2 linked regions of the Flexivirga oryzae genome follow. The protein of the gene in region 1 interacts with the protein of each later gene in a pairwise test. Links are inferred from orthologs where the notes say so. Each region holds a gene or a part of one and is shown in the gene's direction. Other genes may lie near its edges. The genes, in order: ftsZ and rlmN.

Region 1 (8,256 bases):
CCGCGCGGCGAGGCCGGGGGAGTGCGGGTCATCGACGACTACGCGCACAACCCGGACAAGCTCGACGCCGCCGTCCGCGCCGGGCTCGGGCTGCGCGACGGGGGACGGCTGATCGCGGTCTTCCAGCCGCACCTGTTCTCGCGCACCCAGCACGCGGCCGCTGGCCTGGCGGCGGCCCTCTCGCGCGCGGACGTCGCGATCGTGCTCGACGTCTATCCGGCCCGCGAGGCTCCGGTGCTGGGTGTGACCGGCGCTCTCGTCGCCGACGCGGTGACCGGTGCGGAGGTCGTGTACGCGCCGACACTGGACGAGGCGTTGCAGGCCGTGCTGGACCGGGCGCGGTCGGGCGATCTGGTGCTGACCGTCGGCGCCGGCGACGTCACCACGCTCGGCCCCCGCCTGCTGGCCGAGCTCTCCCGCTGACCCGCCGACGACGACCCGGTCCCATTCCGCGAGAGGACACGAAAATCCCCAGAGGACACGAAAAACGGGCCCCAGACCGCCCTGGAACGCCCTCCGTTCTTGTCCTGTCGGCGTTTTTGTGTCCTGTCGGCGAAGGGGAGGGGTATGCCGGGGGCGTGGTCGCCACGGGAGGCGCCTCACCTTCAAGTTAAGGTCCATACTCGCCGCGCCGGATTCCGCCGCGTAGCATGCACGGCATTGCTGCTTGTGTGAGGCGCCACTCGACGCGGCACGGTGTGTCGGTTAGGGGAAGCGTCGCCATCAACGTCATCATCATGGTGACTGTGGCAACCACGTTGCACACGTGGTGAGCGCAGTCGGCATACTGCTTGCTTACATCGTCTAACGCTGGAAAGGCCCTTCCCTCGTGGCAACTCCGCAGAACTACCTGGCCGTCATCAAGGTCGTCGGCATCGGCGGCGGCGGCGTGAACGCCATCAACCGGATGATCGAGGTCGGTCTGAAAGGCGTGGAGTTCATCGCCATCAACACCGACGCCCAGGCCTTGTTGATGTGTGACGCTGACGTGAAGCTTGAGGTCGGCCGGGAGCTGACCCGCGGTCTCGGCGCCGGCGCGGACCCCGAGGTCGGCAAGAAGGCCGCCGAGGACCACGCCGAGGACATCGAGGAAGTGCTCAAGGGCGCCGACATGGTGTTCGTGACGGCCGGCGAGGGCGGCGGCACCGGCACCGGCGGTGCTCCAGTGGTCGCCAAGATCGCCAAGAGCCTCGGCGCGCTGACGATCGGCGTCGTGACGCGTCCGTTCACCTTCGAGGGTCGCCGTCGCGCCAACCAGGCCGACCTCGGCATCAACGCGCTGCGCGAAGAGGTCGACACCCTCATCGTCATCCCGAACGACCGGCTGCTGTCGATCAGCGACCGCAACGTGTCCATGCTCGACGCCTTCCACAGCGCCGACCAGGTGCTGCTGTCCGGTGTCCAGGGCATCACCGACCTGATCACCACCCCGGGCCTGATCAACCTCGACTTCGCCGACGTCAAGTCGGTCATGCAGGGTGCCGGGTCGGCGCTGATGGGCATCGGTTCCGCCCGCGGCGAGGACCGCGCGGTGCAGGCGGCCGAGTTCGCGATCTCCTCGCCCCTGCTCGAGGCCAGCATCGACGGCGCCCAGGGCGTCCTGTTGTCCGTGCAAGGTGGCAGCGATCTGGGTCTGTTCGAGATCAACGAGGCCGCCCGCCTGGTGCAGGAGGCCGCACACCCCGAGGCCAACATCATCTTCGGTGCCGTCATCGACGACGCCCTCGGCGACGAGGTGCGGGTCACCGTCATCGCGGCCGGCTTCGAGGGCGGTGCCCCCAACAAGCGCACCGACGAGCGCGCGCTGGGTCAGATCCAGGGCGCCCCGACGCCGCGGCAGCAGCCGCCCGCCGCGGCGGCCGGTGCCGTGCCGCAGCAGGCCCAGCAGCAGTCGGCTCCCGCGCCGGGTCAGGGCGCTCCGCAGCCCGCACCCGGGGCCGCGCAGCAGCAAGCGCCGCAGCAGGGGCAGCCCGGCGGCGACGGCCAGCAGGCGGACGAGCAGCAGGCCCCGGCCAACCCGGGCGCCGTCCAGCAGACCGCGTCCAACCGCCCGCCGCGCGAGGTCAGCTTCGACGACGGCCAGGACCTCGACGTCCCCGATTTCCTGAAGTAGCCGCGACCGCCGGCGATGTGGTGGTGGCGTGACAGCCTGACCGGCCCGGACGGTCGGCGGGTGGACGTGGGGTTCACCGACACCGGTGACGGCGTGAGCACCGGCCCGGTCGCGTCGCTGAACCTCGGCGGCGCGGTCGGTGACGACCCGGCGAACGTCGCGCGCAACCGCGCGGCGGTCGCCGCCTCGGTCGGGGTCGCCCCGGATGACCTGGTCTTCATGCACCAGACCCACAGCGACCGGGTGCTCGCCCTGGAGTCGGACGGCACCCGTGACCTCGACGGGGACGGCGTCGTGACGGCGCAGCCGGGCGTCGCTCTCGCGGTGCTCGTCGCCGATTGCACCCCGGTGCTGCTCGCCGACCCCGCCGCCGGTGTCGTGGCCGCCGTGCACGCCGGCCGGCCCGGCATGATGGCCGGCATCGTCGACAACGCCCTGGATCGTATGACGAGCCTCGGCGCGACCGATCCCGTTGCCATCATTGGCCCTTCGGTGTGCGGGCGCTGTTACGAAGTGCCGTTCGAGCTGCGGGAGGAGGCCGCTGCCGTGACCCCGGAGAGCCGCACCGTCAGCTGGACCGGCACCCCGGCGATCGATGTCGCGGGCGGCGTGGTCGCCCAACTGCACGCGCGCGGCATACCCACCACCTGGGTGCGCGGCTGCACCCGCGAGAACGACCGCCTCTTCTCCTACCGGCGCGACCACCGCACCGGCCGGTTCGCCGGCGTCATCGTCCAGCGGGCGGCCTCATGACCGAGCTGTATGACGCGGGCCGGCGCGACGAGCTCGCCGCGAACCTCGCCACCGTGCACGACCGCATCGACCGCGCCTGCGCGGCCGCCGGCCGTGACCCCGGCGATGTGACGTTGATCGCAGTCACCAAGTTCTTCCCGGCCTCCGACGTGGAGCACCTGGCGGCGCTCGGGGTGCGCGACGTGGGGGAGAACCGCGACCAGGAGGCCGGCGCGAAGTTCGCCGACCTGCCCACGGACGTCCGCGAGCGGCTGACGGTGCACTTCATCGGGCAACTGCAGTCCAACAAGGCGGCACACGTGGTGCGCTACGCGGACGTCGTGCAGTCGGTCGACCGGCCCAAGATCGCGGCCGCCCTGGACCGGGCCGCCGCCGGCGCGGAACGCACCCTCGACGTGCTCGTCCAGATCGACCTGTCCGACGCCACGGGACGCGGTGGCATCGCCCCGGAGGCAGCCCGGGCGCTGGCCGCACAGATCGCCGACAGCGCCACGCTGCGGCTGCGCGGGGTGATGGCGGTGGCGCCGTTGAACGCGGACCCGGCCCCGGCGTTCGAACGGCTGGCAGAGCTCGCGGGCGCCATACGAGCCGACCACCCGCAGGCCGACTGGGTCTCCGCCGGAATGAGCGGCGACCTGGAGCAAGCGGTCGCCGCGGGCGCGACACACCTGCGTGTCGGCAGCGCAATCCTCGGATATCGGCCGGGCCCCCGGTAGCGTCGTTCGCGACCGACCGACCGACCTCGGGACTGCCTGATCCCTGAGGTGAGAAGGAGTGCAATTCATGGCTGGGAAGCTGCGCGCCACAATGGAATACCTCGGTTTGGCCGAGGCCGACCCGCACTACCGTGACGACGACTACGCCGGTGAGTGGACCGAGGACCAGTACGACGAGGCGCAGGACAGCGGCTACCCCGTCGAGGAGCAGCCGCATCGTGAGCCGGCGCCCGTCACGCACCTGCACACCTCGCCGGCTGTCCCGGCACCGCACCAGGAGGCCGGCGAGATGAGCCGCATCAACACGATCCACCCCCGCACCTACAACGAGGCCAAGGAGATCGGCGAGAGCTTCCGCAGCGGCGTGCCGGTCATCATGAACCTCTCCGACATGGACGACACCGACGCCAAGCGGCTGGTCGACTTCGCCGCCGGGCTGGTGTTCGGCCTGCACGGCACCATCGAGCGCGTCACCAGCAAGGTGTTCCTGCTGTCGCCGCACGGCATCGAGGTCGCGACCAGCGGCCCGGAGGCCGGGCGCCCCTCCGGTCGGGGCCTGTTCAACCAGAGCTGAGCGCACACACCCTGACGGCACGCGGCCGGCGGGCTGGTGGTCGGTTCCGGCCCGCCGATGTCGCAGAATGGAAGCATGTCAGTCGTCCTCGCAGTGGTGTCACTGCTGCTCTACGTCTTTTTCATCCTGCTGCTCGGGCGACTCGTGCTGGACTGGGTGCAGGTGTTCGCCCGCAGCTGGCGCCCGCGGGGACCGGTGCTGGTGGTCGCGGAGACGATCTACACCACCACGGATCCGCCGCTGAAGGCGTTGCGTCGGGTGGTGCCGCCGCTGCGGCTGGGGCAGGTGAGCCTCGACCTGGCGTTCCTCATCCTGATCGTGGCTGTCTCTTTGCTGCTCGGTATCCTACAGTGAGCACGCGAAATTTATCCGATTGATAGCAGCGGGTGCTTGCGCGCGTGACAGCGTGCGGACCCCTGCCAACTTCTTACCGAGGTGAACAGATGGCGTTGACGCCAGAAGACGTGGTGAAGAAGGAGTTCACCAAGCCGAAGGGCTTCGGTCGTAGCGGTTACGACGAGATCCAGGTGGATGACTTCCTCGACGAGATCGTGGTCGAGCTGCGCCGGCTGAACGCCGAGAACGAAGACCTGACCGGCAAGCTCGAGGATTGCCGGCGTTCGAAGGGTGTTCCCGGTCGTAGCGAAGCCGACACGGAGAAGGCGGCCGGCGCGCCGTCCGCCGCTGCGGCGGTGCCTGCACTGACGCCGGTCAACGGCGACGATGCGGACAAGACGCAGGCCGTTCCCAGCATGAAGGACGTGGAGGCCGCCAAGGCTGCCAAGACCGAGCTGGAGCGGACCCAGGGCGAGCTGAAGACCGCGCAGGGTCAGCTGAAGTCCACCCAGGACCAGCTGAAGACCGCGCAGGAGCAGTTGACGCGCACCAAGGCCGAGTTGGACCAGGCCCAGACGGCTCTCGCGGCGGCGAAGAAGGAGCAGCCCACGGCCGCTCCGGCCAGCCCCAACGGGACTCCGGTGGACCAGAACACCAAGACGGCCGGCCAGCCCAACGACGTGGCCGCGGTCGCGTCGACCGAGGGCGCCGCCGGTGTCATCGCGTTGGCGCAGCGGGTGCACGACGAGCACGTCCGCGAGGGTGAGACCAAGCGCGACAAGCTGATCAGTGAGGCGCAGGCGCACCACGAGAAGGTCATCCGCGAGGCCAACGCCAAGCGGGACGAGCTGGTCGGGTCCGCCCACCTGAAGCACGACGAGCTGATCAGCGCGGCGCAGAGCCGGCACGACGAGCTCATCTCCACGGCGCAGAGCCGGCACGACGAGCTGCTGTCGACCGGGCAGAGCAAGCACGACGAGCTGGTCCGCACCGGCACCGAGAAGTCGGAGAAGATGGTGCGCGAGGCCGAGGAGCGCAAGAACACGATCCTGGGCGAGCTGAACACCGAGCGGGAGAAGGTCAGCGGTCACATCGAACAGCTGCGGTCCTTCGAGGGTGACTACCGCACCAAGTTGCGCGGTTACATCGAGGATCACCTGACCCGGTTGGACCAGACGGCGACCGACGACAAGCCGAACCCCAAGGAATGACCACGGGCTGACACGCCCAGTCAATAAGCCGCCGGGTGGGGGCGCCGATCCGTTATGGTGAGGCGCTCCTGCCCGGCGGTTTCGGTCGTCGGGCACGTGTCGTCATACCCGTCGACCGGCGCCGTCGGAATTGTCGTTGTATGTCGACAGCGAGTCGCTTATCCTGCCCGCAGCCACATCGGGGGCAGTCAGTCCGGGTGCACACCAGGCGCTCGGACCGCTGCGAGAGGAAGGGATCCGATGCCAGCCAAGAAGACGGTCACCGGCACCTCCAAGCCGGGACGCTCCCGCGTGACCACGGCCCTGCGGAAAGCTACCGGGGTGGTGGCCAGGGCGACCGGACGTGGCTCGACATCCGCCGGCAACGGCAGCGCGACGAAGAAGACCGCCGCGAAGACGGCTGCCAAGAAGGCGACCGCTAAGAAGGCGACGGAGACGCCGGCCGGCACCCGCGCGGCCACGTCCAAGGCCCCTGCGAAGAAGACCACGGTGAAGAAGGCGGCGGCCGAGAAGACCTCCGCCGCGAAGAAGACGGCCGCCAAGAAGGCCTCCGCGGCCAAGGCAGCCACCACCAAGGCGGCGGCGAAGAAGACCACGGCGAAGAAGACCACCCCCGCCAAGAGCACCGCCCGGAAGACGACCGCCGCGAAGAAGACCAGCGCCGCGAAGGCCACGCCGGCCAAGAAGACCCCGGCGAAGAAGGCGACCAAGGCCCCGGCGAAGAAGACCGCGGCCACGAAGGCCCCCGCCGCCAAGGCGACGAAGGCTCCTGCGAAGAAGACCACCGCCGCGACCACGAAGGCCGCGGCCGAACCGACGACTGCGAAGAAGGCTGTGGCGAAGAAGACGGCAGCGCCGGCTGCTCCGGCGAAGAAGGCTCCCGCGAAGAAGGCGACCGTCGGCAAACTCCGGGTGCGGGACGACGAATCCCCTTGGACCGCGAAAGAACTCGCGGCCGTGCGGGCCGAACTCGAGGGTGACGTGGAGCGGCTCACCCACGAACTGAGCGGGTTCGAGGACGACATCGCCGGACTGATCAAGGACAGCGGCGACGGGGCCGGCGACGACCAGGCCGACACCGGCGCCAAGACCTTCGAGCGCGAGCACGAGGCGTCCCTCGCGCAGAACTCCCGGGATCTGCTGGAACAATCGGTGCATGCGCTTCAACGCATTGACGACGGCACCTACGGAGTTTGTGAGAACTGTGGCAACGCGATCGGCAAACTCCGGCTGCAGGCATTCCCGCGGGCGACGCTGTGCCTGAACTGCAAGGCTCAGCAGGAGCGGCGCTGACCCCCGAGGACCCGGTCGACCAGCAGCCCCCGACACCGCAGCAGAAGCGCCCCTCGGGCCCGCTGATCGCACTGCTGGTCGGCGTCGCGGTCGTCGCCTACGCCCTCGACCAGAGCACCAAGGCGTGGGCGTCGTCCGCCCTGGATCCGCTGCGGCCCAAGCAGGTCGTCGGTTCGCTGCTGCAACTGCACCTGACCAACAACCCCGGCGCGGCGTTCTCGATCGCCACCAACGCGACGTGGCTGCTGACGATCATCGCCGCAGCGGTGATCGTCGCGACGATCTTCTTCGCACGGCGGCTGCGCAGCAGGCCCTGGGCGTGTGCGCTCGGGCTGCTGATCGGCGGCGCCCTGGGCAACCTGACCGACCGCTTCGTGCGTGACCCGGGTGGTGGCCGCGGACACGTGGTCGACTTCCTGGAGTTGCCGCACTGGCCGATCTTCAACGTCGCCGACTGCTGCGTGGTCACGGCCGCGTGCCTGATCGCGCTGCTGGCGTTCCTCGGCATCGGCATCGACGGGCGCCGGATGGGCCGGGACGACGACGGTGGGCAGCCGGACGGCGCCGCGGAGACGGACGACCGTGGCTGAGGTCAAGGCTCTCGGCATACCGGACGGTCTGGAGGGTGAGCGGGTCGACAGTGCCATCGCGCGGCTGCTCGGCTTCTCCCGCACCCAGGCGGCTCAACTGGCCGCCGACGGCGAGGTGACCGTCGACGGCAAGGTGGTCGGCAAGTCCGAGCGGGTGAGCGCCGGGCAGTGGCTCGAGGTGCAGATGCCCGACCGGGTCGGGCCGCGCGTCGCCGAGGTGAAACCGCAACTCGTCGAGGGCCTGCGGATCGTGTATGACGACACCGAGATCGTCGTGGTCGACAAGCCCGCCGGGGTCGCCGCCCACCCGAGCGTCGGCTGGGACGGCCCCGACGTGGTCAGCGGGCTCGCGGCCGCGGGTTACCGCATCTCCACCTCCGGCGCCGCCGAACGGCAGGGCATCGTGCAGCGGCTCGACGTCGGCACCAGCGGCCTGATGGTCGTCGCCAAGAGCGAACGCGCCTACACGGTGCTCAAGCAGGCGTTCCGGGACCGGGTGGTCGACAAGACCTACCACGCGCTGGTGCAGGGCCTGCCGGACCCCGTCGTCGGCACCATCGAGGCGCCGATCGGACGGCATCCGGGGCACGACTACAAGTTCGCGGTCATGCAGTCCGGGCGGCACAGCGTGACCCACTACGAGCTGCTCGAGGCGTTCCGGTCGATGAGC
Region 2 (8,115 bases), 1.9 Mb from region 1 along the record:
GGCCAGACGGGGAAGATCCGCACGTGGTCCATCCCGAGCCCGGCCAGGTCGGTCAGGTCCGCCTCCGCGGCGCCCGGGTCGAAGTCGAGCAGCTGTAGAACCAGCCGTGCGAGGGGACGTAGTTCGCGCCGAAGCGCAGCGGGGGCCGCTCCGCGACGGAGCCCGGGTCGGTGGGGTCCATCAGTCCGTGGGTTCGACCTTGCTCAGGATGTCGGTGTCGTCACCGGCCCGGCTGCGCAGGACCTCGAGCAACCGCTCGTGGCCCGACAGGTACGTCGTGCCGGCGCGCACGCCCCACCAGTAGAGGAACAGGGCACCCACGGCGACGATGACGGAGTCCCACGGGGCGGGGATCGCGCGGGACCCGCCGTACGTGCCCAACGAGGCGACGCCGTAGGTGAAGATCAGGTAGACCACCAGCCAGATGCCGCCGTTGAGGTCGCCGGAGTCGCGCTGGCCGCGGATGAACGAGACGGCGAACCACACCAGCCCGATGCCGATCGGGATGAGCGTCTTGAGCAGGGTGTCCCAGTCGGTCCACAGGATCACCAGCGAGCTGACCATGAACGCGATCGGTGCGACGACCGGCATGCCGCGCAGCCGCTGCGACCGGCCGCCGAGGCCGACGTTGCGGAAGACCAGCAGCGACACCGACCCGATCGAGAACGTCATCGCCACCAGGGCGCTGAGCACCTCGACGATGTCGTGCCAGCTGGGCAGCAGGATCATCATCGCCGCGCCGAGCACGAAGTTGACCAGCATGGCGACGACCGGGACCCCGGTCTTGTCACTGACCTTCATCACCGCGCGCGGGAAGAAGCCGTTCTTGGCCAGCCCGAAGACGTTGCGGGCGTTGGCCGCGGTGTAGACGATGCCGCTGCCGGAGGGCGAGATCGAGGAGTCCGCGATCAGCAGCCAGGACAGCCAGGTGAACCCGAGCATCTTGGCCAGGTCGGCGAACGGGGAGTCCAGGTTGACGCCGTGCCAGCCGGTCGCGCCCGCCAGTTCGCTGCCCGGCAGCGAGCCCAGGTAACCCAACTGCAGGCCCAGGTAGAGCACGATCGTGAAGCCGATGGTGACGACCATCGCGCGGGGGATGTCACGGCGTGCGTTCGCCGCCTCCCCGGACAGCTCGATCACGTTGCGGAAGCCGGTGTAGGCGAACACCAGGCCGCCGGACGCGATCGCGCTGAACGCGGCGCTGATGCCGTAGGGCGCGAAGCCGTGCGCACTGATGTTGTGGCTGAGGCCGCCGGCCTTGTCGTTCGCGCCGAAACCGCTGGCGAGCAACAGGATCACGGTGATGATCGGGATACAGATCTTCACCGCCGTGACGATGTTGTTGGACCGGGCGAACGACTTGACGCCGAAGTAGTTGAGTATGACGAACAGGGCCATCAGGAGCACCGCCACCAGCGTCCCCAGCGCGGTCAGCTTGCCGGCGCCGGAGTCGTAGACGCCGTGCCACCACTTCGAGGCGTACTGCACCACGGCGGCCGCCTCGCTGGGCGGGTTCGCGACGTACGCCAGCCACATCGCCCAGCCGACGATGCTGGCGGCGAGCCGCCCGTTGGAGTAGAGCGGGTACCGCACCAGCCCGCCGGACTCGGGGCGCACCATGCCGAGCTCGGCGAACACCAGCGCGATCATCAGCATCAGCGCACCGGCGATGATCCACGCGATGATGGCGGCCGGACCTGCCGTCTGGGCGGCATACATCGAGGAGAACAGCCAGCCGGAGCCGATCACGCTGCCGACACCGGCCGCCATCAGGGACCAGAGCCCCAGCTCCTTGCGAAGCTTGCGGTCCTCGCTGTCCGCGTCCGCCTGCTTGCTGATGTCGCTCTGTGCCGTACCGGTGCTCCCCATCGGTTCAGTATGTAATGCCGACCCGGGCGCACGGTGGAAAAGCGGTCACCCGCCCGATCCGCGGCGCAGCACTCTGTGGCAGGATCAAACGACCGCTTTTCCGACCACCGGAGGCCGTGCCTATGACCGATCCTTCCGTCCAGCCAGAAACCCCGCAGCGGGTTCTGCTCAAGCTTTCCGGAGAGGTTTTCGGCGGCGGCAAGATCGGACTGGACCCCGATGTGGTGCGCGGCATCGCCGAGCAGATCGCGGTCGCGACCGGGGCCGGTGTCCAGATCGCCGTCGTGGTCGGCGGCGGCAACTTCTTCCGCGGCGCCGAGTTGCAGGAGCGCGGCATGGACCGCACCCGGGCCGACTACATGGGCATGCTGGGCACGGTCATGAACTGCCTGGCCCTGCAGGACTTCCTGGAGAAGGAGGGCATCGACACCCGGGTGCAGACCGCCATCACCATGGGGCAGGTCGCCGAGCCCTACATCCCGCGGCGCGCGATGCGTCACCTCGAGAAGGGCCGCGTGGTCATCTTCGGTGCCGGTGCCGGCATGCCGTTCTTCTCCACCGACACGGTCAGCGCCCAGCGCGCCCTGGAGATCAAGTGCGACATGGTCCTCTACGCCAAGAACGGCGTCGACGGGGTCTACACCGCGGACCCGAAGAAGGACCCCACGGCCACCAAACTCGACACGGTGACCTTCCAGGAGGCGCTGTCCCAGAACCTGCGGATCGTCGACGCCGCGGCGTTCAGCCTGTGCATGGACAACGAGCTGCCGATGCGGGTCTTCGGCATGGAAGGCGCGGGCAACATCGCGCAGGCGTTGCAGGGTGAGAAGATCGGGACACTGGTGAGCGCCTGACGCCGCTGCCGGTCCGCCCGGCCGGACGCGTTTAGACTCACGCGACATACCCCCACGCACCACGAGAAGAAGGTCACGACATCATGGACGGCAGCATCGACGAGAGCCTGTTCGAGGCCGAGGAGAAGATGGAGAAGGCGATCGAGGTCGCCAAGGAGGACTTCGCCTCGATCCGCACCGGCCGCGCCAACGCCGCGATGTTCAACAAGCTGCTGGTCGACTACTACGGTGCGCCGACTCCGCTGCAGCAGCTGGCGTCCTTCCAGACCCCCGAGGCCCGCACTGTGCTCATCCAGCCCTTCGACAAGAGCGCCATGGCCGGCATCGAGAAGACGCTGCGGGAGAGCGACCTGGGCGTCAACCCCAGCAACGACGGCAACGTCATCCGGGTCGTGCTGCCGGCGCTGACCGAGGAGCGTCGTCGTGACTACATCAAACTCGCCCGCACCAAGGGCGAGGACGCGAAGGTGTCCATCCGCAACATCCGCCGCAAGGCCAAGGAGGACATCGACCGCGCGGTGAAGGACGGCGACATCGGCGAGGACGAGGGCACCCGGCACGAGAAGGAGCTGGAGGCCACCACCAAGAAGCACGTCGACCAGGTCGACGAGCTGCTGAAGGGCAAGGAGGCCGAGCTCCTCGAGGTCTGAGGCCGCTCGCGAAGCCACCACGATGTCTGAGCCCAGGTCACGTCGGGCTGCCCGGGAAGCACGCAAGGCGACCACGGGCGGTGCGGCCGCCCACAATCCGACGCCCCGCGCCGGGCGCAACCTCTACGCCGCGATCGGTGTCGGGGTGCTGCTGGGTCTCATCGTCATCCTCAGCCTGTTCCTGAAGAAGGAGATCTTCGTCGGGGTCGCGATGGCGGCGGCGGTCATCGGCTGCGTCGAACTGCTGCGCGCGCTGACCCACGGCGAGCTGCACCCGCCCGCCGTACCGACGCTCGTGTCGGCTGCCGCGATCCCGCTGATCGCCTACGTGTGGGGGGCGTCGGCGCTGGCGTTCGCGGTCGTCGTGGCCGCGCTGCTGACCCTGGTATGGCGCTCGCTGGACCACCCCGACGGCATGCTGCGGGACATGGCCAGCGGATCCCTCATCGTGCTCTACGTGCCGGCACTCGTCGGCTTCGCAATGCTGCTGCTCGCGCAGGACGACGGCCCGCAGCGCATCGTCGTGTTCATCCTGGTCACCATCTGCAGCGACATCGGCGGCTACATCGTCGGGGTCGTCGCCGGCAAGCACCCGATGGCGCCGAGCGTCTCCCCGAAGAAGTCCTGGGAGGGTTTCGCCGGCTCGGTGACCGCGTGTGTCGTCGGCGGCGCGCTCGGGGTCTGGCTCATCCTGGACGGCCGCTGGTGGGTCGGTGCATTGCTGGGCGCTCTCGCGGTCGTGGCGGCCACCGTCGGCGACCTGTGCGAGTCGATGATCAAACGCGACCTCGGCATCAAGGACATGAGCAACCTCATCCCCGGCCACGGCGGCCTGATGGACCGGCTGGACTCGCTGCTGGTCGTCGTACCCGTCGCCTGGGCCGTGCTGACCCCCCTGGTGGCGGTGACCTGACCATGACAGACCTGCCCGATCCCACGACCCGTCGCCCGGTCCCCGGCCAGCTCACCTTCAAAGCGCCACGCCGCGGCAAGCCGCCCCAGCACCTCGCCGACCTCGACGAGGCGGGCCGCAAGGCCGCCGTCGAGGCACTGGGCCACAAGGGCTTTCGTGCCAAGCAGCTGTCGACCCACTACTTCGAGCACTTCGTCGACGAGTCGGCCGAGATGACCGACCTGCCGGCCGCCGGGCGCGCCGAGCTCGTCGAGGCGATGCTGCCCCAGCTGCTGACCCCGGTGCGGGCGCTGCACGCCGACGACGGCCGCACCATCAAACAGGTCTGGCGGCTGTTCGACGGTGCGCTGGTCGAGTCGGTGCTGATGCGCTATCCCGGCCGGGTCACGATGTGCATCTCCAGCCAGGCCGGCTGCGGGATGAACTGCCCGTTCTGTGCCACCGGGCAGGGGGGTCTGACCCGCAACCTGACGACCGCCGAGATCGTCGAGCAGGTGGTCGCCGGTGCGCGCATGCTGCGTGCCGGCGCGCTCGCGGGTGGCGACGACGAGTCGCGGGAGACGCCGCTGCGCGTCTCCAACGTGGTCTTCATGGGGATGGGGGAGGCGCTGGCCAACTACCGCCAGGCCATCAACGCCATCCACCGGCTGGTCGACCCGGCACCCGCGGGGCTGGGTATGTCGGCCCGGCACGTCACCATGTCGACCGTCGGGCTGGTGCCCGCCATCGACAAGCTTGCGGCAGAAGGGATCCCGGTCACGCTCGCGCTGTCGTTGCACGCCCCGGACGACGAACTGCGCAACGAGCTGGTGCCGATCAACACCCGCTGGAGTGTCGACGAGGCGCTGGACGCCGCCTACCGCTACTACGAAACCACCGGCCGGCGGGTCTCCATCGAGTACGCGCTGATCAAGGACATCAACGACCACGCCTGGCGGGCCGACCTGCTCGGGGAGAAACTGCGCGCTCGCGGCAAGGGCTGGGTGCACGTCAACCCCATCCCGCTCAACCCGACGCCCGGGTCGAAGTGGACCGCGTCCCGCAAGGGTGTCGAGCAGCAGTTCGTGGAGCGGTTGCGCGCCCACGGCATACCCACCACCATCCGGGACACCCGCGGCTCCGACATCGACGGAGCCTGCGGGCAGCTCGCCGCCTCGACCGCCTGAGCCACTACTACAGTATCCCGGCCTCCGACCGGGGCCGGGAGTGTGCGAAGGACGCCCTGAGCACCCAGAGCCCGGACGCCACCGCCCACAAGCCCAGCGGCGCGTCGCCGATGAACAGCAGCGAGTCGTGGGAGTTGGGCCACAGTGCCACCGCGGGCCCGGAGCAGCCGAAGACGATCCCGCCGACGACACCGAGGATCGCGATCCACGGGTTGCCCCACCGGCGGGTCGCGCCGCCGCGCAACGCCATCACCGCCACACCCCAACCGAACAGCGGGGTGTAGATCGCCTGCAGGACCACGTGGGTGTCGAACAACGGTGTCGGCCCACCCGTCAGCAGTGCGTGCGCCTCGGAGGTCATCGCGATGTGGAACGCCATCTCCGCCCACGAGATCACCATGCCGACCAGCGCCACGACCGTGGCGGTGTGCAGGATCCGGTCGGTGCGGATGTCCTGGTGCCGCAGCATCAGCACCAGGCCGGCCGTCATCACCACGATCGCCACTGCGAGCACAGCGTGCGTGGAGTCCCAGCGATCACTGTCGGACAGCAGGTTGCCCTCCAGGGTGTGCAAGTTCTCGTCGAGCGGGCCCTTGGGGTGGATCTGTCCACCGATGAAGACCAGCGCACCCGCGCAGGCCATCACGATCGGGGCAGTCTTGGATGCGGGCGGATGGGCGTTCATGCTGTCTCCTCGGTTCGATGCGGCATCGGTCACCCTCGAAACGCTAAGAGTCGCAACATATTCGGCGGAACCCAGCGCACGTCCGACTTCGGGTGCGGGCTGCCTCAGCCGCGCCTGAGGAAAACCTCCGGGCGGTCCGGTGGACTTTCCGATGGACCGGCGGCACGTCCGGGTGCACTCTGAAGAGGTGCGATGGTCCGCGGCGTTGCGGCGCCCATTGGTATGGCTGGCCGTTGCCGGGGCCGCCGGCCTGATCGTCGCTGCGGTCTGGGGCGTGCGGACACCCGGCCCGTTCGGGGTCAAACAGCCGCAGGTGTGGACGCTCGCCGGGCTGCTGCCCGGCTACCTCACCGGCGTGGCGCTCACCTGGCTGCGGGCGGGTGAGCGCATTCCGCGCCTGCTGCTCGCGATGAGCTGCTGCATGGCGGTCGCGACGGCCCTGGGCACCGCGTCCAGCACCTTCCTGGCGGGTCACGAGCCCTGGGCGTGGCTGGCCGTCGTCGCCGAATACGTCTGCGACATCGCCGGACCCGCCGCGATGGGTGCCATGTTCCTGCTGTTCCCGGATGGCGCGGTGCGCCGCGGACACGAGCGTGTGGTGCTGCGCGTGTTCGGCTGGTCCGTCGGTGTGCTGCCGGTGTTGTTGGTCCTGAGCAATGCGACGTTGCCGGCACCGGTGTATGCCGCGAGCCGCGCCGACACGGTGCCCGGTCTGTGGTCGTGGACGCCGCTCGCCTTCGCTGCGCCGGCGGTGATCGTCAGCTACCACGTGGCGACCCAGTTCGGCCTGGTCGGAGCCGCGCTGCTCGTGGTCCGATATCGGCGGTTGCCGCATCGTCAGCAGTTGCAGACGTACTGGTTGTTGCTCGCGGCACTGGCGGTTGGCGCGGACGTGGTGCTCGTGCAACTGCTCACGGCATACGGCCTGTTGCCCCACACGATCCAGGTCACCACCTTCTACGCCGTGTGGGTCCCCGCGTTGGCCTTCGTCCCGGTCGCGATCTGGATCGCGCTGCTGCGCCACCGGTTGCTGGACATCCGCCTGGCCGTGCGGCGTTCGGTGGTCTACGGAGCCGTGAGCGCCCTGATCGGGGTCGGCTGTCTGCTGGTCGCGACCGCGCTCGGGGTGACCGCGGGTCGCCGGCTGCCGTTGCTCGCGACCGTCGTGGTCACGATCGTCGTGGTGCTCGCGCTCGCACCGGTGCGCCGGAGGCTGGACCGGTGGGCCAGTGCCCGCGTCTACGGGCAGCGGCCGTCCGGTCCGCAGCTGCTGGGTGCCTTCGGCGAGGCGCTGGAGCACGCGGCCGACCTGCACGAGCTGGGCCCGCGTGCCGCCGCGATGATCGTCGACGGACTCAGCGTGACCTGGGCCAGGTTGCTGCTCGTCCTGCCCGGCAGCGCCGTGGCGGAGGAGATCGGTGCCGCCGGCGCGGTGGCGGACGGGGACGATGTGGTGGACCTGTCGATCGACCTGGTGGACCGGGACGACGTGGTGGGTCGGATCGAGTGCGGCCCACCGGTCCACGGTGGCTCGCTGAGCGAGGACGACCGCCACCTGTTGGTCACCGTCGCGCGGCAGACCGCCCTCGCCGTCCGCGCAGCGCACTTCGCCGCCGAGCTCGCCGCGCAGCTTGCCGAGACCAGGCGGCAGGCTGAGGAGCTGGTCGAGTCCCGCCGTCGGTTGGTGCACGCCCAGGACACCGAGCGGCGACGGCTGGAACGCGATCTGCACGACGGGATACAGCAAGAGGTCGTCGCGGTCACCGCGCAGTTGCGGCTCGGTCTGAACCAGTTGACCAGGGACGCCGCGGCCGCCCGCCGCACCTTCGAGGAGGCCCGGCTGGCGGCGACCGAGATCCTCACGGGGTTGCGGGAGCTGGTGCAGGGAATCAGGCCGCCCGTGCTCGCCGACCGCGGATTGCTCGCTGCGGTCGAAGCACGGGTGGCGAAACTGCCGATCGGCGTGGTGGTCGAGGCC

The links.
Region 2: the proteins of ftsZ (region 1) and rlmN interact in binary tests that used the Escherichia coli proteins (3 or more experiments, as listed by UniProt). The link is inferred for Flexivirga oryzae from one-to-one orthologs.

What each region holds. Positions count from the first base shown.
Region 1 is NZ_JACHVQ010000001.1:636,451-644,706, forward strand. The notes cover bases 1-2,971. They hold ftsZ (cell division protein FtsZ), read left to right. Parts: upstream 1-829; coding sequence 830-2,113; downstream 2,114-2,971. Other genes in these bases: murC (UDP-N-acetylmuramate--L-alanine ligase), read left to right, coding at 1-423; pgeF (peptidoglycan editing factor PgeF), read left to right, coding at 2,174-2,866; FHU39_RS02945 (YggS family pyridoxal phosphate-dependent enzyme), read left to right, coding at 2,863-2,971. Outside these bases: more of FHU39_RS02945, read left to right, coding at 2,972-3,582; FHU39_RS02950 (cell division protein SepF), read left to right, coding at 3,650-4,156; FHU39_RS02955 (YggT family protein), read left to right, coding at 4,232-4,510; FHU39_RS24595 (DivIVA domain-containing protein), read left to right, coding at 4,600-5,703; FHU39_RS02965 (TraR/DksA family transcriptional regulator), read left to right, coding at 5,944-6,996; lspA (signal peptidase II), read left to right, coding at 6,960-7,586; FHU39_RS02975 (RluA family pseudouridine synthase), read left to right, coding at 7,579-8,256. UniProt on the Escherichia coli protein: Essential cell division protein that forms a contractile ring structure (Z ring) at the future cell division site. The regulation of the ring assembly controls the timing and the location of cell division.
Region 2 is NZ_JACHVQ010000001.1:2,493,130-2,501,244, reverse strand. Bases 3,541-6,370 are described here. They hold rlmN (dual-specificity RNA methyltransferase RlmN), read left to right. Parts: upstream 3,541-4,288; coding sequence 4,289-5,452; downstream 5,453-6,370. Other genes in these bases: FHU39_RS11775 (sensor histidine kinase), read left to right, coding at 6,289-6,370; FHU39_RS11780 (hypothetical protein), read right to left, coding at 5,460-6,137; FHU39_RS11790 (phosphatidate cytidylyltransferase), read left to right, coding at 3,541-4,286. Also shown: FHU39_RS11810 (glycoside hydrolase 5 family protein), read right to left, coding at 1-23; FHU39_RS11805 (APC family permease), read right to left, coding at 181-1,869; pyrH (UMP kinase), read left to right, coding at 1,992-2,723; frr (ribosome recycling factor), read left to right, coding at 2,807-3,373; more of FHU39_RS11790, read left to right, coding at 3,396-3,540; more of FHU39_RS11775, read left to right, coding at 6,371-8,115.